2 regions of the Jeotgalicoccus nanhaiensis genome follow, and region 2 is predicted to be linked to the other one. Evidence: predicted binding sites of a transcription regulator. Region 2 holds the regulator's gene; the other holds the start of a gene.
The links. Region 2 encodes CtsR, which represses protease genes until heat stress. Its sites were predicted from a motif close to ATGGTCAATAAAGGTCAAACA; they were not measured.

Region 1: clpP (ATP-dependent Clp endopeptidase proteolytic subunit ClpP) is a predicted target of CtsR. The motif match lies at 2,760-2,780, and genes of this name have one in related genera.

The regions. Positions count from the first base shown of each region.
Region 1 covers NZ_JADGLW010000001.1:348,604-360,878, reverse strand. Annotated here, with positions in the region: gene IR135_RS01750 (gluconeogenesis factor YvcK family protein) at 1-51, shown strand, start outside; gene whiA (DNA-binding protein WhiA) at 79-1,023, shown strand; gene IR135_RS01740 (TIGR01777 family oxidoreductase) at 1,110-2,024, opposite strand; gene clpP (ATP-dependent Clp endopeptidase proteolytic subunit ClpP) at 2,120-2,704, opposite strand; tRNA gene IR135_RS01730 (tRNA-Arg) at 2,901-2,972, shown strand; gene IR135_RS01725 (threonine/serine exporter family protein) at 2,984-3,781, shown strand; gene IR135_RS01720 (threonine/serine exporter family protein) at 3,792-4,253, shown strand; gene IR135_RS01715 (glutaredoxin family protein) at 4,257-4,511, shown strand; gene IR135_RS01710 (phosphoglycerate kinase) at 4,645-5,841, shown strand; gene tpiA (triose-phosphate isomerase) at 5,847-6,602, shown strand; gene gpmI (2,3-bisphosphoglycerate-independent phosphoglycerate mutase) at 6,599-8,119, shown strand; gene eno (phosphopyruvate hydratase) at 8,156-9,454, shown strand; gene IR135_RS01690 (hypothetical protein) at 9,527-10,144, shown strand; gene IR135_RS01685 (nuclease-related domain-containing protein) at 10,217-11,119, opposite strand; gene secG (preprotein translocase subunit SecG) at 11,317-11,547, shown strand; gene IR135_RS01675 (alpha/beta hydrolase) at 11,677-12,275, shown strand, end outside.
Region 2 covers NZ_JADGLW010000009.1:22,987-35,261, reverse strand. Annotated here, with positions in the region: gene IR135_RS10250 (MurT ligase domain-containing protein) at 1-483, opposite strand, end outside; gene IR135_RS10245 (ZIP family metal transporter) at 604-1,413, shown strand; gene IR135_RS10240 (NupC/NupG family nucleoside CNT transporter) at 1,469-2,680, opposite strand; gene IR135_RS10235 (CtsR family transcriptional regulator) at 2,896-3,363, shown strand; gene IR135_RS10230 (UvrB/UvrC motif-containing protein) at 3,368-3,880, shown strand; gene IR135_RS10225 (protein arginine kinase) at 3,873-4,883, shown strand; gene IR135_RS10220 (ATP-dependent Clp protease ATP-binding subunit) at 4,886-7,333, shown strand; gene IR135_RS10215 (anthranilate synthase component I family protein) at 7,386-8,864, opposite strand; gene radA (DNA repair protein RadA) at 9,077-10,456, shown strand; gene IR135_RS10205 (PIN/TRAM domain-containing protein) at 10,471-11,529, shown strand; gene ispD (2-C-methyl-D-erythritol 4-phosphate cytidylyltransferase) at 11,526-12,197, shown strand; gene ispF (2-C-methyl-D-erythritol 2,4-cyclodiphosphate synthase) at 12,202-12,275, shown strand, end outside.

The sequences.
Region 1 (12,275 bases), on a different contig from region 2:
GAAATTATATACGACATTGTAATTGATGAATCGGATACATTGAAGTATTAGGGAAGATTTTGAAAGGAAAGTGGTAGCATGTCATTTGCTTCCGAAATGAAAAATGAATTAACGAGAATCGAAGTGGATGAGTGCTGCATGAAGAGCGAACTGTCCGCGCTGATTAAAATGAACGGCGCAGTCAGTTATTTTGACGGACAATGGGTTATCAATGTTCAGACTGAAAATGCTGCGATTGCGCGCCGTATCTTTTCGTTAATTAAAAATGTATATAAGATAGAAATTGATCTGCTTGTCAGAAAAAAGATGAAGCTTAAAAAGAACAACGTTTACATCTGCCGCATTAAAAAAGAATCTAAAGAGGTACTGGAGGATTTGAAGATTTTTTCAGACGGTGTGCTGACAAATACGATTACGGATGAAATTACAGAAAAAGAATGCTGCAGACGCAGTTATTTAAGAGGTGCTTTCCTTGCCGGCGGTTCGGTAAATAATCCGGAAACATCAGCCTATCATCTTGAGATTGCTTCGCTGTATGAAGAACATGCAGAAGCAGTGACGAAGCTTATGAACCGCTATGAATTAAATGCTAAATATATCGACCGGAAACGGGGCTATATTATTTATTTGAAAGAAGCTGAAAAAATTGCGGAGTTTCTGAGTTTAATCGGAGGCTACCAGGCGCTGTTAAAATTTGAGGATATACGTATCGTCAGAGACATGAGGAACTCGGTTAACCGGCTCGTAAACTGCGAAACCGCGAACTTAAACAAAACGATAAACGCAGCAATGCGCCAGGTGGAAAATATTAAATTTATCGATGCGGAAATCGGCATCGATGAACTGCCGGAGCGCTTAAGAGAAGTGGCGCGCATTCGCGTCGAACATCAGGACATGACATTAAAAGAAATCGGCGAAGCCGTATCTACCGGTACGATTTCGAAATCAGGCATCAACCACCGGCTCAGAAAGCTCGACGAAATTGCAGATAAACTGCGGAGCGGAAAAGAACTGGTATTTTAAGCAAAAAGAGGCATCCGAATACTTTCGGATGCCTCTTTTGTCTTTGAAAGCGGCTGTGAAGCCGGCATTTACAGTATATAATCTTTTTATCCGCTGTATATATTCTCCATCGCCTGTTCGAGAGTCGGATATAAATATTTAAAGTCATTGTTCATCAGTACACGGGGATGAACTTTCTGGCCTTCCGTTACAAGAAGGGCACGTTCGCCAAGGACTTTATCAATTAAATAAGCCGGCGTTTTAAAAAAGTTCGCTTTGCCGAGCACGGCACTTAATACTTTGGAAAACTCGCGCTGTCTGACCTGCACAGGGGCGGTTATATTAACCGGACCTCTGATGTCCTGATTGACACCGATAAAGAGGAGCGCATTAACGACATCATCGATATGAACCCAGGAATACCATTGTCTGCCGCTTCCGATATCGCCGCCGATATTTGCTTTATACAGCTTTTCCATGGCAGGAAGGGCACCGTTGTCTTTATCAAGCACCAGGCCGAAGCGGGAAAACACAACACGGATCCCGAGGGATTCGATATTCGCTGCGGCTGCTTCCCACTGATTGACGACATCCGATAAAAAGTTCGTAGACGACAGCTGATCAAATTCATCGTACTCCACAATTTCACTTGTAGGATAGTAGCCGACAGCACTCGCATTTATAAAGGCAAGTGGCTTAATACCCGACTTTTGAAGCCAGAGGGAAAGCATACCGGTCATGTTCAGCCTGCTCGATAAGATTAAGTCTTTATAGTCTTCCGTCCATTTTTCATTCAGAGAAGCCCCTGCGAGATTATAGATCAAATCAAAACTATCGGGAAGCTCGTCAGTCCAATCCAAATTGTTAAAATTACTGTCATCGTATTTAATATAATGTATATAAGGGTGTTCGCTCGTTTGTTCCCTGCGCGTTAAAATGTAAACGTGATGGCGGTCTTTCCGGAATGCCTGTGTCAGTTTTGTACCGATAAAACCAGTGCCGCCTGTGATGAGAATGTTCAAATGCTTCGACCTCCCAATACATGTGTTTCTTTCATTTTAATTGAAAAGGGAGTTTAAGTCACGTATGTGACTTAAACTCCCTGTAATAGACTATTTTATTTTTCAGGTTCCATGACGTGGTCGATTAAACCGTATTCTTTAGCTTGTTCTGCTGTCATGAAATTATCGCGGTCAGTATCTTTTTCGATTTTTTCAAGCGGCTGTCCAGTGCGCTCTGCTAAGATCTTGTTTAATTTCTCGCGAGTTTTTAAAATGTGTTTCGCAGCAATCTCAATTTCAGTAGCCTGGCCCTGAGCTCCGCCGAGCGGCTGGTGAATCATAATTTCTGCGTTCGGAAGCGCGTGGCGTTTTCCTTTAGCACCTGCTGTTAACAGGAATGAGCCCATCGATGCTGCAAGTCCGAGACTGATTGTCTGTACATCCGGCTTAATGTGCTGGATTGTGTCGTAGATTGCCATGCCGGCAGTAACGCTGCCGCCCGGTGAGTTAATATAAAGGTAAATATCTTTTTCCGAGTCTTGTGCCTGCAAGAATAACAGCTGGCTGACTACCGAGTTTGCAACGTTATCATCGATTGCACTTCCGATCATAATGATTCTATCTTTTAAAAGTCTTGAATAAATATCGTAAGCACGTTCGCCACGATTTGTCTGTTCAATAACCGTAGGTATTAAATTCATAATATTGCCTCCTGTTTTGGTGAACTAATTTATTTTATATTATATTTATAACACATTAGTCAAATAAGGTCAAAAGAAAGAGCTTCATCTGATAACCACTTTATCATATTATTTAATTATGCAATTCGTCAATAATTAGTCTTTATTCCTGACGGTTTCCTTGCTATAATGAAATGTGCTTAATTTTTATTATTCTACCCCCGTGGTGTAATGGATAACACGTAAGATTCCGGTTCTTAAGATGGGAGTTCAATTCTTCTCGGGGGTGCTAAAAAAGAGGTGGGACAGTTGTCGGTCGAAGAACTTGAAACAGTCGACAAACCTGATGACAGTTTAGATGAAGACTTTGTCCGCAAAGTCTTCTATGTCTGTTTAAACAGCGGGAAAATCCTGCTGGAAAGCGGTGCGGAGACGTATCGTATCGAAGATACGATGATCCGCATGGCAGGCAACTACGGTATCGGTAATGTTCAGGTCTTTGTCACAACAACAGTAATTATTTTGTCGATGAATGATTACGCTTTGTCCCAGACAATCAGAATCGATGAGCGCGCAAACAATTTACAAAAAGTCGTAAATATTAATGACTTATCTAGGCGTATTACTAAAGGATTGCCCATAAGAGATGCGATTGACAGTATAGAAAATATCCATGAAACGAAAATGTTTCCTTTCTGGCTGATTGTTTTCACCGGCGGAATGGTCGCTATTATGTTCCTGCTTCTGTTTGGCGGCGTGGCGGGCGATATACCGGTCGCAGCTGCTGGCGGCATGGCGGGTGTACTGATTACAGAAAGTATTCAGCGCTATACTAAAATTAAATTTTTCAACGAATTTTTCGCAGCGTTTTTTATCGCTGTGATTTCTGTACTGTATGTAGACTACGGTCCGGGAACAGAACTCGAGACGATTATTATCGCCGCAGTCATGCCGCTCGTTCCTGGAGTGCTCATTACCAATGCGATACGGGAAATGATACGCGGACACTTGATGGCAGGCACGATGAAAGGCGCGGAGGCATCGCTTACAGCGATTGCGATCGGTGCCGGAGTCGGCCTCGTCTTCATGGCAGTCTAGGAGGGGAACAATGTTATATGCAGTTCAATTTATACTTAGTTTCTTTGCCTCTGCAGGATTCGGAATACTTTTCAATGCTCCAAGCAGGACGATATTCGCCGGCGGTTTAAGCGGAGCTTTCGGCTGGCTCGTATACTATACCGCAACCCAGTATGAAATACAGCCGGCCATCGCATCTTTTTTAGGAGCGATTATGCTGACTGCCCTGTCGATTGCGAGTTCCCGTAAATTAAGGGCGCCGGTAATTATATTTATTACATGCGGAATTATTCCCCTCGTGCCCGGCGGTGTAGCTTACAATGCCATGCGCAGCGTAGTGCTGCAGAATTACGATATGGCGCTTGCCTACGGTTTTCAAGTAGCTCTCGTGTCGCTGGCAATTGCTATGGGGATAATTTCAACCGAGATGATAGATTCATTAATCCAGACGCTGAAACGTGAAATTAAAAATATGCGGAAGAAAGAGGCTTAACCAATGCTTAATCTTACTTATTACACACGAGATAATTGTCATTTGTGTAATGAAGGAAAACTGCAGCTCAGACTGGCATTGTCTGAACTGAGAGATAACGTAGTGAAACTGACCGAAGTGAATATCGATAACGATGACAAACTGCAGGAAGAATACATGGTGCGCATACCCGTTTTAAGCGACGGAGGCAAAGTGATTCAAGAAGGCGTTTTAGATTTTGTAACTATATATGATTACGTAAAAGATAATTATAAATAATGATAACCGGGAAGCGGCGGACTTAAAATGTCTGCCGCTTTTTTAATGCAGCTGCGCTTAAAATATTTTTAATGTTTTAATAAGCGAGCGACATATGTATAATTAAAATGAATATAAATTTGGAGGCGCATCCATGAAGAAGACTCTGGAAGATGTTGAATTAAAAGGCAAAAAGGTATTAATACGGGCAGATTTTAATGTACCGATGAAAAATGGACAGATTACGGATGATACCCGTATTAAAGCTGCTGTAAAAACAATTTCTTACGTTTTGGCTAAGGGCGGAAAAGTAATTTTATTTTCGCACCTTGGACGAATTAAAACTAAAGAAGACAAACGTGAATATTCTCTTGCTCCGGTTGCTGACTACTTAAGCAACCTGGTAGGCAAAGAAGTGCTGTTCAGCGATAAAACACGCGGCAAGGATTTGGAAGAAGGTATTGCCGGAATGAAGAATGGAGAGATTCTCCTCGTTCAAAATACACGCTATGAAGATCAGCACGGCTCAAAAGAAAGTAAAAACGATCCGGTGCTCGGCAAGTATTGGGCATCGCTCGGTGATATCTTCGTCAATGATGCATTTGGCACAGCCCACCGCGAGCATGCGTCAAACGTCGGAATCAGCGAGCATCTGCCCACTGTATCCGGATTTCTAATGCAGAAGGAAATCGAATTTCTCGGCGGTGCAGTCGATCAGCCGAAATCACCGTTCGTGGCCATCCTCGGCGGAGCGAAGGTATCCGACAAAATTAACGTAATTGATAACCTGCTGAATAAGGCTGATAAAATTCTTATCGGCGGCGGGATGGCAAATACATTCCTGAAAGCACAGGGACATTCAATCGGAAAATCATTAATTGAAGAAGACAATATTAAAATTGCTGAAGAGCTGCTGAAAAAAGCGGACGGGAAATTAGTGCTGCCTGTCGATGTTGTTGCAGCCTCAGAATTTTCAAATGAAGCGGAGCACCGCACTGTACCGGTCGAAGAAATTCCGGATGATATGATGGCTCTTGATATCGGCGGGGAAACGGTTAAATTATACGAGAAAACACTCAAAGATGCGAAAACAGTTGTCTGGAATGGACCGATGGGAGTTTTTGAAATGTCCAATTTTGCAGCGGGGACAGTCGGTGTTTGCCAGGCGATTGCGAATCTTGAAGATGCGGTTACTATTATCGGCGGCGGCGATTCGGCCAGTGCTGCGCAGGTTCTTGGATTTGCTGATAAATTCAGCCATATTTCAACCGGCGGCGGCGCATCGTTAGAGTATTTAGAAGGTAAGGAATTGCCGGGACTGAAGGCAATTGATAATGCTGAGGAGGAGTAAGTCATATGCGCACACCATTAATTGCGGGTAATTGGAAAATGAATATGACAGTTCAGGAAGCAGGAGCTTTTGCCGATGAACTGTTAAAAAACAATCTTAAAGAAGGTGTTGAAGCGGCGATTTGTGCGCCCTTTATCGACCTGCCGGTACTCGCCGGGAAATTTAAAGAGACGGATATTAAAGTCGGTGCACAAAATGTGCACTTTGAAAAGAGCGGTGCTTTTACAGGGGAAATCTCCGCGCCTATGCTTCGTGAACTTGGAATGCACTACGTTATCACAGGACATTCTGAACGCCGCGAGCTGTTCGGAGAGACTGACAGCGACGTAAACAAAAAGTCGCGTGCTGTACTTGAAGCGGGCATGACGCCGATTATCTGTGTCGGTGAGACTGAAGAAGAGCGCGAAAGCGGAGAGTATACAGCAAAAGTTGCAGGACAGGTGACAGCAGCGCTTGAAGGAATTTCACCTGAATCAGCAGGCGGGCTCGTTATCGCTTATGAACCAATTTGGGCGATTGGCACTGGAAAAAGTGCAACGAGCGACGATGCTGATGCGATGTGCCGTTCGATTAGAAGCGAAGTTGAAAAACTTTATGATAAGAACACGGCAGACCGCGTGCGTATTTTGTACGGCGGTTCTGTTAAACCTGCAACGATCGAAGAGCTGATGTCAAAAAGTGATGTGGACGGCGCCTTAGTCGGCGGTGCTTCACTGAAGGCTGAAGATTATACAGCGCTGATTGCTGGAGCGGCCCAATGACTAAACCTGCTGCCTTAATTATTCTTGACGGTTTTGCAGAACGCGATGAGACTTTCGGCAACGCGATTGCACATGCAGATATGCCGAATTTTAACAGATATAAAGATGAGTTCCCGCACGCAAGTTTAAGCGCGTGCGGTCTCGATGTGGGCTTACCCGAAGGACAGATGGGAAACTCCGAAGTCGGGCATTTAAATATCGGTGCAGGGCGCGTTGTGTATCAGAGCTTAACGCGTATTAATAAAGCGATTAAAGATGGCGATTTTCATGAAAATGAAGTGCTTTTAAGTGCACTGAAACATGCCAAAAGTCATAACAGCAAACTGCATATTATGGGACTTTTAAGCGATGGCGGCGTGCACTCGCATTACGGACACTTGTTTGAAGTGCTGAAAATGGCAAAAATCAACGGCCTTACCGATGTATTCGTCCACGGATTTTTAGACGGGCGCGACGTGAGTAAAGCCTCGGCCTTGACTTACATAGAAGAAACAGAGCGGCAGTTCAAAGAAATCGGCATCGGCCAGTTCTCAACGATCAGCGGGCGCTACTATGCGATGGACCGCGACCAGCGCTGGGAACGGGAACAGCTGGCGTATGATGCACTCGTGCACGGGAAAGGCAAGGTTTTCCCGACTGCGTCTCTCGGAGTAGAGGAAAGTTATTCTGCCGAGGTGTTTGATGAATTCGTCGAACCGTTTGTCGTTAATAAAGCGCACACTATCGGTGAAGACGATGCCGTTATATTTATTAACTTCAGACCGGACCGCGCAGCCCAGTTGTCGGAAGCATTCACTGTGCCGGAATTTAAGGGCTTTGACCGCGGCGGAACAATTGATAATCTGAAGTTCGTTACATTTACAAAATACAGCGAAGCGGTACAGGCAGATGTTGTTTTCGATAAAGTGGACCTGGTTAATACGCTTGGCGAAGTTGTATCAGCTTCAGGAAAAACGCAGCTGCGCATTGCCGAAACAGAAAAATATCCGCATGTGACATACTTTATGAACGGCGGACGCCACGAGGAATTCAAAGGTGAATCGCGTATTTTAGTCAATTCACCGAAAGTGGCGACATATGACCTGCAGCCGGAAATGAGTGCTTACGAAGTGACGGATCAGCTGCTCCGCGCTCTCGACGAACCGCTAGATATGGTAATTTTAAACTTTGCCAACCCGGACATGGTCGGCCACAGCGGCATGCTTGAACCGACGGTCAAAGCGCTGGAAGCGGTCGACGAATGTCTCGGTAAAGTAGTCGATAAAATTATTAGCTTGGGCGGGACCGCGGTAATTACTGCAGACCACGGGAACGCCGATGAGGTTGTGACACCTGCAGGAGAACCGATGACGGCGCATACGGTCAACCCGGTGCCGGTGATTGTGACGGACAAATCGGTCCTGCTGCGTGAAGGCGGGCGTTTATCAGATTTAGCACCGACTATGCTTGATTTAATGAATCTTAATCAGCCTGAAGATATGACAGGTAAGAGCCTTTTAATTAAAAATACGTTATAATAAATTCGAACTTAACTAATAAAGGAGTAGGATGACATGCCATTAATTACAGATGTATATGCACGTGAAGTTTTAGACTCTCGAGGAAACCCGACGATTGAAGTTGAAGTGCTGACAGAAAGCGGCGCTTTCGGCCGGGCACTGGTTCCTTCAGGCGCTTCTACAGGAGAACACGAAGCGGTAGAACTTCGTGATGGTGATTCATCACGCTTCTTAGGCAAAGGTGTAGAACAGGCAGTAGAAAATGTTAATGCTGTAATTGCACCCGAATTAATCGATGGAGAATTCACTGTGCTAGAGCAGGTCTCAATCGATAAAATGCTTATTCAGTTAGACGGGACGAAAAACAAAGAAAAATTAGGCGCTAATGCTATTTTAGGTGTATCGATTGCCGTAGCGAAAGCAGCGGCGGATCTTCTCGGCCAGCCTTTATATAAATACTTAGGCGGATTTAATGCGGTGCAGCTGCCAGTGCCGATGATGAATATTATTAACGGCGGTGAGCATGCAGACAACAGCATCGACATTCAGGAATTTATGATTATGCCTGTAGGCGCACCTACTTTTAAAGAGGCGCTCCGCATGGGGACGGAAATTTTCCACCATCTTGCGAAAGTTTTATCAGCAAAAGGCTATAGCACTGCAGTCGGTGACGAAGGCGGATTTGCTCCAAACCTTAAATCAAACGAAGAAGCGCTGGAAGTAATCGGCGAAGCGGTAGCAGCTGCCGGCTATGAACTCGGTTCAGATATCGTCCTTGCGATGGACGCGGCTTCAAGCGAATTCTTCAATAAAGATACGGGCAACTACGAGCTGAAAGGCGAAGGTAAAACTTATTCGTCGGAAGAACTTGTTAACTGGTACGGCGACATGGTTGAGAAGTATCCAATCATCTCAATAGAAGACGGTCTGGATGAAAATGACTGGTCAGGCACGAAACTTCTTACAGACAAAATCGGCGATAAAGTCCAGCTTGTCGGTGATGACCTGTTTGTAACGAACACTGAAAAATTAGTCCAAGGTATCGAACAGGGCGTTGCAAACTCAATCCTAGTTAAGGTGAACCAGATCGGTACGCTGACAGAAACTTTCGAAGCGATCGAAGTTGCCCAGCGCGCAGGCTACACAGCAGTCATCTCACACCGTTCAGGTGAAACAGAAGACACGACAATTGCTGATATTGCTGTTGCGACAAATGCCGGACAGATTAAAACAGGTGCACCGTCACGCACGGACCGCGTTGCTAAATACAATCAGCTCCTCCGCATTGAAGACGAGTTATATGAGACGGGCACTTACAAAGGCCTCGCATCATTTTATAATTTGAATAAATAATTTGATGAAAACCCCTCTCGCGAGGGGTTTTTGTTATTTTGAGAGGGGTTTTGTTATTTTGAGAGGGGTTAATTGACGATGTGGATGAGCAAGGTGCGTAAAAAAATGCTGACCTTGCTCATAAATGGTGCGCGGATGAGCAAGGTGCGTAAAAAAATGCTGACCTTGCTCATAAATGGTGCGCGGATGAGCAAGGTGCGTAAAAAAATGCTGACCTTGCACATAATTGGAGCGTGGATGAGCAAGGTGCGCCAAAAAACGCTGACCTTGCACATAATTGGAGCGTGGATGAGCAAGGTGCGCCAAAAAATGCTGACCTTGCTCATAAATGGTGCGCGGATGAGCAAGGTGCGCCAAAAAACACTGACCTTGCACATAAATGGTGCGTGGATGAGCAAGGGTTGCCAAAAAACACTGACCTTGCACATAATTGGAGCGTGGATGAGCAAGGTGCGCCAAAAAACACTGACCTTGCACATAAATGGTGCGCGGATGAGCAAGGTGCGCCAAAAAACGCTGACCTTGCACATAAATGGTGCGTGGATGAGCAAGGTGCGCCAAAAAACACTGACCTTGCTCATAAATGGTGCGTGGATGAGCAAGGTGTGTCAAAAAACGCTGACCTTGCTCATAAATGGTGCGCGGATGAGCAAGGTGTGCCAAAAAACTCTGACCTTGCACATCCACTAACGAAAGTGTATAGAGGATTAATAAAAAGAGGAATTTATCACAGAAACGCAATTTTTGTATGTTGAGTATTTATCAAAATAAGAGTCGACGGTCGCGTTTATATCTGCGAACTGTGGAACTGCTGACAGCCCCTCCGCTAAAAGCAGAAATTCTTGCAGGAGATATTTCCCACGCTTCATTGATAGTTTTTAATTCATCAATTAGTATCGATACTATTTCGAAAGTAGTAAACTCTTTAGTGCATGAATGACAACAGTACTTGTATGAATTAACACGCACGAGCTCCGCAACCGAATCGCACTGATAACAAAACACGCCGGTGCGGAGCTCGCCAAATTCAACATTCGCCGGGAGATCGTACATTGATTTCAGGAGCCGGCGGCTGTTGAGGTAGTCAGCAATATTGCCATGGTCATAACGATTAGGCTGACAAATTTTAGCGAGCCGCCGGGGCGTATTACTGGGCACAAGCAGATTTTCCAAATTAGGCATGTTATAGATTGTCTGTGAAGGGTTCACAAACACGAGGTGTGAAGTAATATCGTAATTAAAACCGCCATTACGAATCAGATGCTCAAGCGAAGTGCGCTGGCGGTTCACCTGCATACTCAAGTCCTTATATTCGCGCCCGCTTTCGAAGAACCAGATTTTTGAATCGTATATCAAATCGAAACCAAAATTTTTAACCTCGAAAGTATAAACATGGTCGCCAGCAATCAGCACGTTATCGATCTGGACTTCACTCATACCGCTGGCTACTTTTAATGTTTCGGTACCGGAATCAATTTTAAAACGATAATCTCTCAAGTGATAAATTTCCTTGCCTCGCACTGCAGTATCGAGCAGTTTATCGAATCCGAGCTCGCCGTGCCAGCCGCGGGTCAACTTCTCCTTTTCTTTTTCTTCGGTTGAACCGAGTAACGTTCGACGTGACAGAATCTGCAATTGTTTAAGTTTTAAAGGGATTGTACGCATATCTATAACATAAAGATAAAGTAAATTATCTCCAAACAGCAAAAATTTAAAAAATGCAGCAGAACATTTACAGATTTCAACAAATAGAACGCTGTCTCCAATGTAACAACTACATTACAAAACCTTCGTTTACATTGCACATACAGTAAATTTTTGGTACTATTTATACTGTTAATATAAATCGGAGGGGTATCTTCATGCAGACACTACTCATCGTTCTGTTAATCATCGTGTGTATATCGCTTATCGCTGTAGTGTTACTACAATCCGGAAAAAGTGCCGGTCTGTCGGGAGCAATCGGCGGCGGTGCCGAGCAGATGTTCGGCAAGCAGAAAGCGCGCGGTATGGACTTAATTTTACATAGAGCAACTGTAATTTTAGCAATTCTGTTCTTTATGATTATGCTGTTACTGACATACTTAGGTTAATACGTTAAAAGGTGAGCCGAATCCGATTAGTCCCGGATTTTGGCTCTTTTTTTATGTTTGGAACGATGATTCTTTAGTATCCCGGACATTTAGCGTACAATAAAAGTAACACTATTTTGAGGTGACCTCATGAATATTAAATTACCTGAAAAATTTTACTTTAAAGAAGCGAGCGGAGACAGGGCGGTTCTGCTGCTGCATGGTTTTACGGGGAACACATCCGATGTAAGACAGCTCGGCCGCTATCTGCAGAAAAAAGGTCTCACTTCCTACTCGATAAACTACGAAGGCCATGCGGAGCATCCGGAGAAAATTACTCAGTCTTCTCCCTTTGTCTGGTATAAGCAGGCAGTCGAAGCTTACGATTTTTTGCGGAGTGAAGGCTGCAGCAATATTTTTGTCGCCGGTGTATCGATTGGCGGGGTAATCGCGCTGCGCCTTGCAGCTGAACGCGATGTGACAGGTGTCGGGACAATTTGCAGCCCAATGTACATGAAGGACCCGGAAACACTGTACGGGCAGTTTATCGCGTATGCAGAAAAATATTTGAAGATGTTTGAAAATAAAACCCCGGAGCAGATAGAAAAAGAAACAAAAAATCTGGAGATGACTGGAACTTTTGATGATATCAGCACGTTTATAAATCTGGTAAAAGGGAATTTAGAAGATGTTAATGTCCCGCTTTTTGTCGCTCAGGCAATTCATGACAAAGTGATTGATCCGGAGAG
Region 2 (12,275 bases):
TGCATCCGGCACTTCGCGGGCTGCATCGGTCAGCAGGTCATATATTTTACCTGTCGTGCCGTAACGGTCGAGCTGATCGCTGAAGATATTCGTATGTACAAATAATTTAGGCTGAAGTTCTGAAACGACATTTTTTAAAGATCCTTCGTCTACCTCGAGAACCGCAATGGCACCTTTTGTAGAACGGGGCGCATTCAGAAAAGCGCCGACAATGCCCTGCTTCATATTAGAACCTGTACGATTGGTAATTATGTTTTTGTATTTTTTAGACAGCACATTTGTTGTCAGAGTTGTCGTCAAAGTTTTGCCGTTTGTTCCTGTAATCACGATAACATCGTAATTTTTTGCGAGGTTGCGAAGCAGGTTTTTATCGATGGAAAGAGCGATTTTACCGGGCAGACTGCTGCCTCCGTTTGTAAACTTTGTCAGTAAATAACGAGTAATTTTACCTGCGTTCTTAGCTATAGTGGACTTGAGTGACATTCATATACGCTCCTTTAACTTTAGACTTCGGGTATCAATTATAACATTCCGTATTATTAGGTACTATAATTTTTTGAAAAGGGTTATAATAAACAATATTAATCACTGAGGAGAGTAAACATGTTAGATTTCTTTATGAGTCTGGAAGCATGGCAGCAGGCGTTGCTCGCCACTTTATTTACGTGGAGCATGACGGGTCTCGGTGCAGCAATTGTATTCCTGACAAAAGGTGTAAGTGAAAACTTTTTAAATATAACACTCGGCTTTGCCGGGGGTATTATGATAGCGGCGAGCTTCTGGTCGCTCCTTGCTCCGGCTATTGAAGCAAGCGCTGATAATCCGATTGGAGAATGGTTCCCGGCCTTGGTCGGCGTTCTCGGCGGAGCGCTGTTTATATACTTATTCGATAAACTGATACCTCACCGTCACCGCGGTGATGACATGGCGGAAGGATTGCCTTATAAAACTTCGAGACGCAGTACGCTGCTTATTACTTCGCTCACACTGCACAACATCCCGGAAGGGCTGTCTATCGGTATTTTGTTCGGTGCAGCAGGTTTAAGTGACGATCCGGTTATGGTGCTGAGCGCATTGACATTGGCAATCGGTATCGGACTGCAGAATATCCCGGAAGGGACTGCGGTGTCCATGCCTCTCAGAGGAGATGGAGCAAGCAGAAGACGGGCGTTTTTCTGGGGCTGGATGTCCGCGATTGTCGAACCGATGGCTGCACTGGTTGGTGTACTTTTAATCGGTTTCATGGAACCTGTGCTGCCTTATGCACTTGCTGCAGGTGCCGGAGCGATGATATTTGTCGTCGTCGAAGAAGTTATCCCGAGTACGCAGAAAAATGGTCATTCCGATGTGGCAGTATTTGCCTTTATGATCGGTTTTGTGATTATGATGGTGCTGGATGTCGCTTTAGGATAGAAAAAAACTCCGGAGGATTTGTCCTCCGGAGTTTTTTTATTAATAATTTAAAATTTTAGTAGAAGAATCCGATCATTACAGAACTCAGGATTGATACAAGAGTTGCACCGTAAACTAGTTTAAGACCGAATTTCGCCACTTTGTCTCCGCTTTCGTTGTGAAGACCTTTTACAGAACCGGCAATAATACCGATACTTCCGAAGTTAGCGAATGATATCAGGAATACTGAAAGCATTGCCTGTGTTTTCTCGGATAATGTTTCTGCCAGCGGAACGAATTCCAGAATAGCTACGAATTCATTTGTAATAAGTTTTGTCGCCATCAGTGAACCGGCAGTCTGAGCTTCCGCCCATGGAATACCCATCATGAATGCTATCGGCATGAAGATATAGCCGAGAATGTCCTGGAATGATAAGTTAGAACCCGGAATTAACAGGAACAGATTGTTTAACAGACCAATCAGGGCGATAAACCCGATAAGCATTGCACCTACGACAAGAACAATTTTTCCGCCGTCGATGATATAGTCTCCAAGAACCTGGAAGAAAGATTTTCCTTTTTCCGGGTTTGTTGAAATTTCAACATCGCCGTCAACGACTTCTTCTTCGTAAGGGTTGATGATATGCACGATGATGTAAACTCCGAACAGATTCAGTACAATAGCAATAATAACGTATTGCGGATCAAGCATTGTAAAGAATGCGCCGACGATTGACAGTGAGATTGAACTCATTGCCTGTGCCGACAGTGTATACAGACGCTGTGTCGTCATTTTAGGTAGCTGGTTTTTAAGAGAAACAAAAACTTCCGACTGGCCAAGCATCATTGATGCTGCACCATTGTACGACTCTATGTAAGGCATACCTGTAATTTTTGTCAAAAGGAAACCGATACCTTTAATAACGAACGGCAGAATTCTCGTAAATGATAAAATACCAATAATCGCAGAAATGAAGATGATAGGCACTAAAACGTTAAATAAGAATACATCTACCGCTTCGCCCTCGCTGTTGGTCATTAAGTCGCCAAAAACAAATAATCCGCCTTCTCTTGCGAAGCCCAGTAATTTATCGAACGCGTTTGCCAGCCACAGAATAAACGTCTGCCCGCCTGTAGTGCTCAAGAATAAGAATGCAGCAAGCAGTTGCAGCACAAGTAATACTAAAATGTTTTTCCAGTGCTTAAACGCAAGTTTGCGGTTGCTACTTGCAATCCAGGCCAGGAAGATGGTGAATAGTATACCGACTATTCCCATTACAATACTCATAATGAAAGCCTCCAAAAAATTGATAGATGAAATTTTACTCTATGTATATGTTTCTATTTTATTATAAAGTAAATGCCGCGTAAACGCGATACCGAATTATTATAATGCAAACGTTTGCAGAAAGAAAGGTATTTCTAAAAATATAAACAAGAGATTTGCCAAAAAAACGCACAGCCTGTATACTTTAGTCAAAGTTGGTCAGAAGGAGTGATGATATGCGTAACATGTCGGATATTATTGAGCAGTATTTAAAAGATATGATTGAACAGTCTGGCAATGAAGCCGTTGAGATTAAACGCGCGCACATCGCTGAAAAATTTGATTGTGTACCCTCGCAGTTAAACTATGTCATAAAAACCCGTTTTACAAACGAACACGGATATGTAGTGGAAAGTAAACGCGGCGGGGGCGGCTACATAAGAATCACCAAGGTGGAGGTGCATTCTGAAACTGAGTACCTTGCACATCTTCAGAATTTAATCGGGGAAAACATTTCTCAGTTAAATGCAGAACATCTGGTTCAGTCTATGTATGAAAACGAAGTGATTACTTACAGAGAAGCGCAAATTATAGATGCAGTAATGAAACGCGAAATTTTATCGCTTGAGCTGCCTTACAGAGATATTTTAAGAGCAAAAATTTTACGCCGTATAATTACAGCTATACTCTATGCTAAGGAGTGATGATATGAAATGTGAAATATGCAACGAGCGTGAAGCGGCAATTCATATTTCGAAAGGTTCGGGGCTCACTCACCAGGAGCAGTATTTGTGTGAACAATGCGCCAATCAATCGATGGATATAAATTATAACCAGACGGATAATCCGTTTGATATTCAAACGCTGTTAAAAATGCTTGCCGGTAATTCAAAGCGTGATCAGACAGACACAGAAGAGCATGCCTGTCCGACCTGCGGTGCGACGCTGCAAAGTATTGTGAAGAACGGTTTATTCGGATGCAGCCACTGCTACGAGTATTTCGAACGCCATGTGCCGGAAATCGTTACACGTGTACAGCTCAACCAGCAGCGTCATATCGGGAAAATACCGTCGCAGGCGCACGATACTTTAAAGTTGAAACGCGATATCGAAACGCTTGAAAGAACACTGCAGGAAAAAGTGAAAACACAGGCTTTTGAAGAAGCAGCGGTCATCCGCGATCAGATACAGGAACTGAAGGATGGTGGGGCGCATGAATAGACATACAAGTACGTGGATTCGTGATGCGGTAAATACAGAAATAGAAATGTCATCCAGAATCCGTCTCGCCCGCAATATTAAAGGCGTACCGTTCACCCATATGCTGGAAGATGATGAAGATCTCGAAGCACTCGGAGGACTGGTGTCAAAAATGTTGCCCGGTTACAGCCTGGCCTCTCTCGACGGTTTGTCTGTGCAAGACAGAGCGCTGCTTGTTGAAAAACATTTAATCAGCCCCAATTTTGCGAAACGCGGTACTCGTGTATTTATTAACGGTGATGAAGATATTTCGATTATGCTCGGCGAGGAAGATCACATCCGCATACAGGCGCTGGGTACAAATACTACTCTCGAGGCGCTTTATGATAAAGCGGGAGCAGTTGATGATACATTGGAAGAAAAGATAGAATATGCATTTGATGAACAGTACGGTTATTTAACAGCGTGTCCGACCAATATCGGTACCGGCATGAGAGCGTCTGTTATGCTGCATCTGCCGGCGCTCGCGGCGACGAATAAAATTCAGCGTTTTCATAATAACCTGACACGTTTCGGATTTACCCTGCGTGGTATATACGGGGAAGGCTCAGAACCGCTGGGTTCCGTCTACCAGCTTTCTAATCAGGTAACACTCGGCTTCGAAGAAAGAGTCATTATTAATAATTTGAGTGAGCTGAAGAATCGCTTAATCGAAGAAGAACGTATGGCAAGACAGCATTTAATGACACTTGATACACTGGATGCAGTTAACCGTTCACTCGGCATTCTGCAGCATGCTTACAAGCTGTCTTTAAAAGAAGCGTCGATGCATTTAAGCAATGTGAAACTCGGTCTTGATCTATCGTATATTGAACTTGAAAATTTTAATTTTCAAGAATGGTTTCAGCTTATACAGCCGGCCTTTGTGAAAGAACGTGTAAATACAGAAGAATACGATTCACCTGGTATTGCCGCGGAAAGTGCGCGGGCAGCCTTAATGCGTGAATTACTAGGAGGGAAATAAACATGCTGTTTGGTAAACTAACAGAGCGTGCCCAGAAAGTACTGGCGTATGCACAGGAAGAAGCAATCACCTTAAAAAATTCTAATATCGGTACGGAGCATCTGCTGCTCGGCCTGGTCAAAGAACGGGAAGGCATCGCAGCGAAAGTTCTTGCCTCATTTAATATTGATGAACAGCGGGTTAATGAAGAAGTTCATAATTTGATTAATACGGGGACAGAAAAAGCGTCTTCGATACACTATACACCGCGTGCTAAAAAGGTTATCGAGCTGTCTATGGATGAAGCCCGCAAACTGCATCATAATTTTGTCGGTACAGAACACCTGCTGCTCGGTTTAATTCGTGAAAGCGAGGGTGTTGCAGCACGCGTACTGGCAAATCTGGATTTAAACATTACAAAAGCGCGGGCAGCTGTTATTAAAATGCTCGGCAATCCCGAATCATTCCAGTCGCACAGCAGCGTCGAAAAAGATACGAACACGCCGACGCTCGATTCGCTGGCCCGTGATTTAACGCAGATTGCGAGAGAAGAGCGTCTCGACCCGGTTATCGGCCGTGCGGACGAAATTACGCGTGTAGTGGAAATACTGAGCCGCAGAACGAAAAACAACCCGGTCTTAATCGGTGAGCCCGGCGTAGGTAAAACTGCGATTGCAGAAGGACTGGCTCAGGCTATTATCAACAATGAAATCCCTGAGAACTTAAAAGGCAAACGAGTGATGTCACTTGATATGGGTACAGTTGTTGCGGGAACTAAATACCGCGGTGAATTTGAAGAACGTATGAAAAAAGTAATGGATGAAATTCATAAAGCGGGTAACGTCGTGCTCTTTATTGATGAGTTGCACACACTGATCGGCGCCGGCGGTGCAGAAGGTGCGATTGACGCCTCAAACATTCTGAAACCAGCACTGGCCCGCGGTGAACTGCAGTGTATCGGTGCGACAACTCTCGATGAGTTCCGCAAGCACATTGAAAAAGATGCAGCGCTCGAACGCCGTTTCCAGCCTGTAATGGTTGATGAACCGAATGCTGACGATGCAGTGCTTATTCTGAAAGGATTGCGCGACCGATATGAAGCGCACCACCGTCTGACAATTACAGATGAAGCGCTTGAAGCGGCAGTACGCATGAGTGACCGTTACATTCAGGACCGCTTCCTGCCGGATAAAGCCATCGATTTAATCGATGAAGCTTCTTCCAAAGTCAGATTAAGAAGCTATGCGGCGCCGCCCGACTTAAAGGATCTCGAAACAGAGCTTGAAACTGTGAAAAAAGAAAAAGATGCGGCAGTGCAGAGCCAGGAATTTGAAGCGGCGGCGAATTACCGCGATCAGCAGACGAAAATCGAACGCCAGGTGAAAGAATGCGAGGAAAACTGGAAAAAAGAGCAGGGTGACTCGTCTCAGTCGGTAACACCGGCGGATATTGAACTTGTCGTTGCAGGTATTACAGGTATTCCGCTTGCTAAAATAGCAGAAGATGAATCGGACAGACTGTTAAATCTTGAATCGATTTTACACGAACGTGTCATCGGTCAGAACGATGCAGTCACATCTATTTCAAAAGCAGTCAGACGGGCGCGGGCAGGACTTAAAAATCCTAAACGTCCTATCGGCAGCTTTATCTTCCTCGGACCGACAGGTGTCGGGAAGACAGAACTTGCCCGAGCGCTCAGCGAAACGATGTTCGGCGAGGAAGATGCAATGATCCGGGTAGACATGAGTGAGTATATGGAGAAACACTCGGTGTCACGGCTCGTCGGTTCACCTCCGGGTTATGTCGGCTATGATGACGGCGGTCAGCTGACGGAGAAAGTGAGAAGAAAGCCATACTCTCTTGTACTGTTTGACGAGATAGAAAAAGCGCACCCTGACGTTTTCAATATGCTGCTTCAGGTACTGGATGACGGCCGCCTGACAGATTCCAACGGCCGAACAGTCGACTTCCGCAACACGATTATCGTAATGACATCAAACGTGGGTGCACGTGAACTTCAGGATCAGAGATTCGTCGGTTTCGGCGGAGCGGCTGCAGAAAGTTACGAAAATGTACGCAGCACAATGATGAAAGAGCTTAAGAATACTTTCAGACCTGAATTTATTAATAGGGTAGACGACATCATCGTGTTCCATAAACTGGAGAAAGAGCATCTTAAAGAAATTGTCAGTCTGATGATTGACCAGCTGCGCGAACGTCTGTCCGATCAGAACATTCACATTGAAGTGACAGAAAAAGCGACTGAACGCATCGCAGAAGAAGGCTACGATCCGGAATACGGAGCGCGCCCGCTTGCGAGAAGTATTCAGAAGAATATTGAGGATACGCTCAGTGAATCGCTGCTTAGCGGTGAAAGCTTTGAAAACAAACTGGTTACAGTAGATTATAAAAATGATGAATTTACCGTAGAGACTAAAGACAGAGCGGCTGATACAGTCGAACAACCATAAAAGAAACCCCAATCGCTCAAGAAATTGAGGATTGGGGTTTTACTTACATAAATTAAGAATGGAAAACTTCTTCTGCAAGATTAATCGCGTTGAACAGCGCACTCGCCTTGTTGACGGTTTCCTGGTATTCGCCTTCCGGAGTGGAATCGGCAACAACACCGGCGCCGGCCTGGACGCTGACTATATTGTCTTCCAAAATCATTGTCCGTATCGTAATGCATGAATCCATATTGCCGTCGAAACCGTAATACAGAATACATCCGCCGTACAAACCCCGGCTGTCGGGTTCGAGCTCGCGGATGATTTCCATGGCGCGTGTTTTCGGCGCACCGGTCAGCGTGCCTGCCGGAAATGAATTGAAGAAAGCTTCAATCGGTGAGACATCGTTTCGGAGGGTTCCATTAACAACGCTGATAATATGCATCACTTCGGAGAAGCGGCCGATTGTCATATAGCGGCTGACTTCAACGCTGTCCTTCACTGACACTTTACGAAACTCATCCAAAGCTAATTCGACGAGCATTTTATGTTCGGCAATTTCTTTTTCATCAGAGAGCAGTTCCTGTGCGATTGCTTCGTCTTCCTGCGGCGTCGCACCGCGTCTTCTCGTGCCGGCAATCGGATGAATTTCAAGTATCTTGTCTTTAACCTGCAGCTGGCGTTCGGGAGAACTGCCGATCAGCTCTGCGTTAGAGAAATTTAAATAAAACATGTAGGGCGACGGATTGATGTTTCTTAAAATCCGGTACAGCTCAAATCCCGAACATTGCGTCACTGTATCAAAGCGCTGGGAAAGTACGGCCTGATCTATTTCGCCGCGGCAGATATAATTTTTTATCACATCGACATCGCTTTTGAAATCAGCTTCCTGATAATTGCTTGTAAAAGTCAGTTGCGGATTTTCCGCCTGTCTTCTTGAGAGCATTAAATCCTCGAGCTGAATATTATTTTGCAGCTGTTTTTTTAATGAATGGATACGTGTTTTCAAAGTATTATATGTATCTTTAACACTTTCAAAGCGTTCGGGATTTTCAAATGAAATGATGGAAGTCTGCTGTTTGCGGTGATCGTAGGCAATCAGCGTCCGTGTGAAAACGAATTGATAATTACCGTGCCGGCCGACACTCCGCGGCTCGATGCCGGCGAGATCCTGCACGGCCTCGTAATTGATGTAGCCGACAGCGCCACCTTTAAACGGCAGGTCAATGCTGTCAGTATATGCATCGACATAATTTCCGGCATAATCAAGTGCTTCCTGCAAAGTAGTGAAGGTAAACATTTTATCTGTGTCGAGGTCGGTCATAAGAAAACCGTTCTCCGCTTCACTTATATCGATAAAAGGATCCAGGCCGATAAATGAATAATTCGACCATTCTGATTCAGGGTCCTGACTTTCTAAAATATACAGCGCGTCGTCTTTTAAGGCATTGAACATATGAATCGGTGTGAGTACGTCGGTGTAAAAACTTTCAATCAGCGGCAAAGTCTTGTACGACCCGGCGCTTTTGGAAAAATCATTAAATGACTGCATAGAATCTCCTTTTCTTTTTAAGAATATGAACATATCTTAAAGAAGCTGAAAGTGTTTTGCAACTGTACTGATGGAATAGTCTGAAAACATTTTGTGAAGGAACGAACAATATTCTGCAATATCATTAATCTCACAGGCTTCTGTCTTTAAATAAGCTGAAATAAATAATACAATAGTAATACGTAAATATAATTGGGGGAGAATATACACGAATGGCAAAAGCAAAAGTATCATTTGAATGTATGGCCTGCGGCTATGAGACGCCGAAGTGGATGGGTAAATGCCCGAACTGCGGAGCATGGAACCAGCTTGAAGAAAAAATAGTGCATAAAGAATCTGCGCCGGGCCGCGGCACTCTGGGGAAGACACCCTCTGAAGACCGTTCCCGCGCGACTAAATTAACAACGATAAAAAAACAGGATACACCGCGGACGACAACGCGCTCCGGAGAATTCGACCGTGTGCTCGGCGGCGGTATCGTAAACGGCTCCCTCATTTTAATCGGCGGTGACCCCGGGATAGGGAAATCGACAATTTTACTGCAGACGGCATTGATTTTAGCTGAAAATCATAATGTGCTTTATGTTTCCGGAGAGGAATCACTTGAACAGATTAAAATGCGGGCAGACCGTATTACGGAGACATCATCGGATTTGACCGTTTTTTGCGAAACGAACTTATTATATATTCATGAAGAAATTAAAAGGTTAAAACCCGACTTTCTAATTATAGACTCGATTCAGACCGTGTTCCATCCGGATGTAACGAGTGCACCGGGCAGTGTTGCCCAGGTAAGAGAAAGCACGCAGTCGATTATGAACATTGCAAAAGGCAATAACATTGCGACCTTTATCGTCGGACATGTAACAAAAGACGGTCAGATTGCCGGGCCGAGACTGCTTGAGCACATGGTAGATACTGTGCTTTATTTCGAAGGAGATCAGCACCACACATACCGTATACTGCGCGCTGTTAAAAACCGTTTCGGTTCGACGAACGAAATGGGTATATTCGAAATGAAAGCAAAAGGTCTGGAAGAAGTGCTGAATCCATCGGAAATCTTTCTGGAAGAACGTTCCAAAAATGCTCCGGGGTCGGCAATCGTTGCAACGATGGAAGGGACGCGGGCAATGCTTGTTGAAGTGCAGTCTCTGGTCACGCCGACACACTTCCATAATCCGAGACGCATGGCGACCGGTGTAGATACAAACCGGCTGTCGCTCTTAATGGCAGTGCTTGAAAAATCGGAAGGGCTGCTGATGCAGCAGCATGACGCTTATATTAAAGTAGCGGGCGGAGTGAAACTCGATGAGCCTGCAGTAGATTTAAGCGTTATTATCAGTATCGCATCGAGCTTCCAGAATATAGCGGTGCGCGGGGACGACTGTTTCATCGGGGAAGTGGGACTAACCGGCGAAATAAGACGGGTTACCAAGATAGAACAGCGCCTGCAGGAAGCAGCCAAGCTCGGCTTCAAACGCGCGATTGTACCCGCATCTAATTTAAGCGGGGTGAATGTCCCCGAAGGAATTGAAGCAATCGGAGTTAAAACATTAAAACAGGCAATTAAACATGCACAGCACAAAGATTAAAAAGGAGGGATAATATGCTCAAATACTTACTGTATGTTGTTTATATACTGATCGGTATTTCATTAGGTGTATGGCTGTTTCCGGAACTGCAGATGCTTCTGCCGTTCGAAATGCCGAGGATATTTAATAACATACTGATCAGCGGCACGCTCGGTGTTTTGTTATTTTTCTTATTATTTGGCTGGACGCTGTCGCACGCACAAAAATTTTTGAAAAAAAGTGAAGGCTATCTGCTCTCAAGAAGTCTGGTTGAAATCGTTTTTGCCACGCTTGGAATGATGCTGGGACTCGTAATCGCTGTCTTAATCTCTCTTTTAATCAATACACTGGATATTCCATTGATAGGTGAAATCGTACCGATTATTTTTGCAGTAGTACTCGGATATTTAGGATTTATGATCGGGCTCCGAAAATTCAGCGAAGTGCTGGACTTCTTTCCGAAATCTTCGGGCAAGTCAAAAGCTGAAGGCAATCATGCAGCGCTGAAGAAGTTTATCGACACAAGTGTCATTATAGACGGACGGATTATTGATGTTGTGGAAACGGGTTTTCTGGAAGGCGAGATTATCATCCCGCAATTTGTGCTGGATGAGCTGCAGCTGATTGCGGACGCGACAGATCCTGTTAAGCGGGAAAAAGGCCAGCGGGGACTGGATATGCTTAATGCCCTGCAGGAGAAGAGCCGGAATGTCCGCATTGAGCCGGTGTCTTATGATAAACTCGATGTCGATCAGCAGCTGATTGATATTGCGAAAAAAGAAAAAGGTGCAATTTTAACGACGGATTACAACTTAAATAAAATATGCCAGCTGCACGACATCCCTGTTCTTAATGTCAATGAACTGAGCGGCGCAATTAAAACTGTCGTTGTGCAGGGTGATGTTTTCGAACTGTTTGTATCTAAAACCGGAAAAGAAGAAAATCAGGGTGTCGGATATCTTGAAGACGGTACGATGGTCGTTGTGGAACATGGAGAGAATTTAATTAATCAAATGGTATCCGTCATCGTGACGAGTGTGCTGCAGACGAATTCGGGACGAATCGTTTTTGCGAAACTGGAGAAAAATAAATGAAATATACAGTAATTATACCGGCCGCGGGCCTCGGGACCCGTATGGGCCTCGGATTTAATAAAGTACTGCTTGAAATTAACGGAGAGCCGGTAATTAAACATACGGTCAGACATTTTGAAGAAGACCCGGACTGCGAGGCGATTCACCTGGCAGTAAGAAGAGAAGAAACTGCTGTTATGAAGGAACTGTTCTCTGACTCTGATAAAGTTTCAGGTATTCACGCGGGTGGAGCGGAGCGGCAGGACAGCATATACAATGCGCTGGTCAATGTACGGAATGCAGATTACATCTTCGTACACGACGGTGCGAGGCCGTTTCTGACGAATGATGTGCTTTCAAGGCTGAAAAGAAAAGTCAAAGAGACCGGAGCGGCTATCTGCGGTGTGAAAACAAAAGACACGCTGAAACGTGTGGTTGACGGTAAAGTCAAAGAAACGCTCAGGCGGGATGAAGTGATTGCCGTACATACTCCGCAGGCATTTGACTGCAGTCTTCTAAAACAGGCGTATGAGCATGCGAGACAGAATAAGCTTGAAGTGACAGATGACTCGATGATGGTGGAAGCGCTGGGTAAAGAAGTCTATTTAGTCGAATCGACTTATGATAATATTAAAATAACGACAAGCGAAGATTTGCAGCTTGCGCATATGATTCTTAAAGGAAAGTAGTGAGATGATGAGGATCGGTCACGGTTATGATGTGCATGCATTTGATGCATCCCGTCCGCTGATTTTAGGCGGCATGGA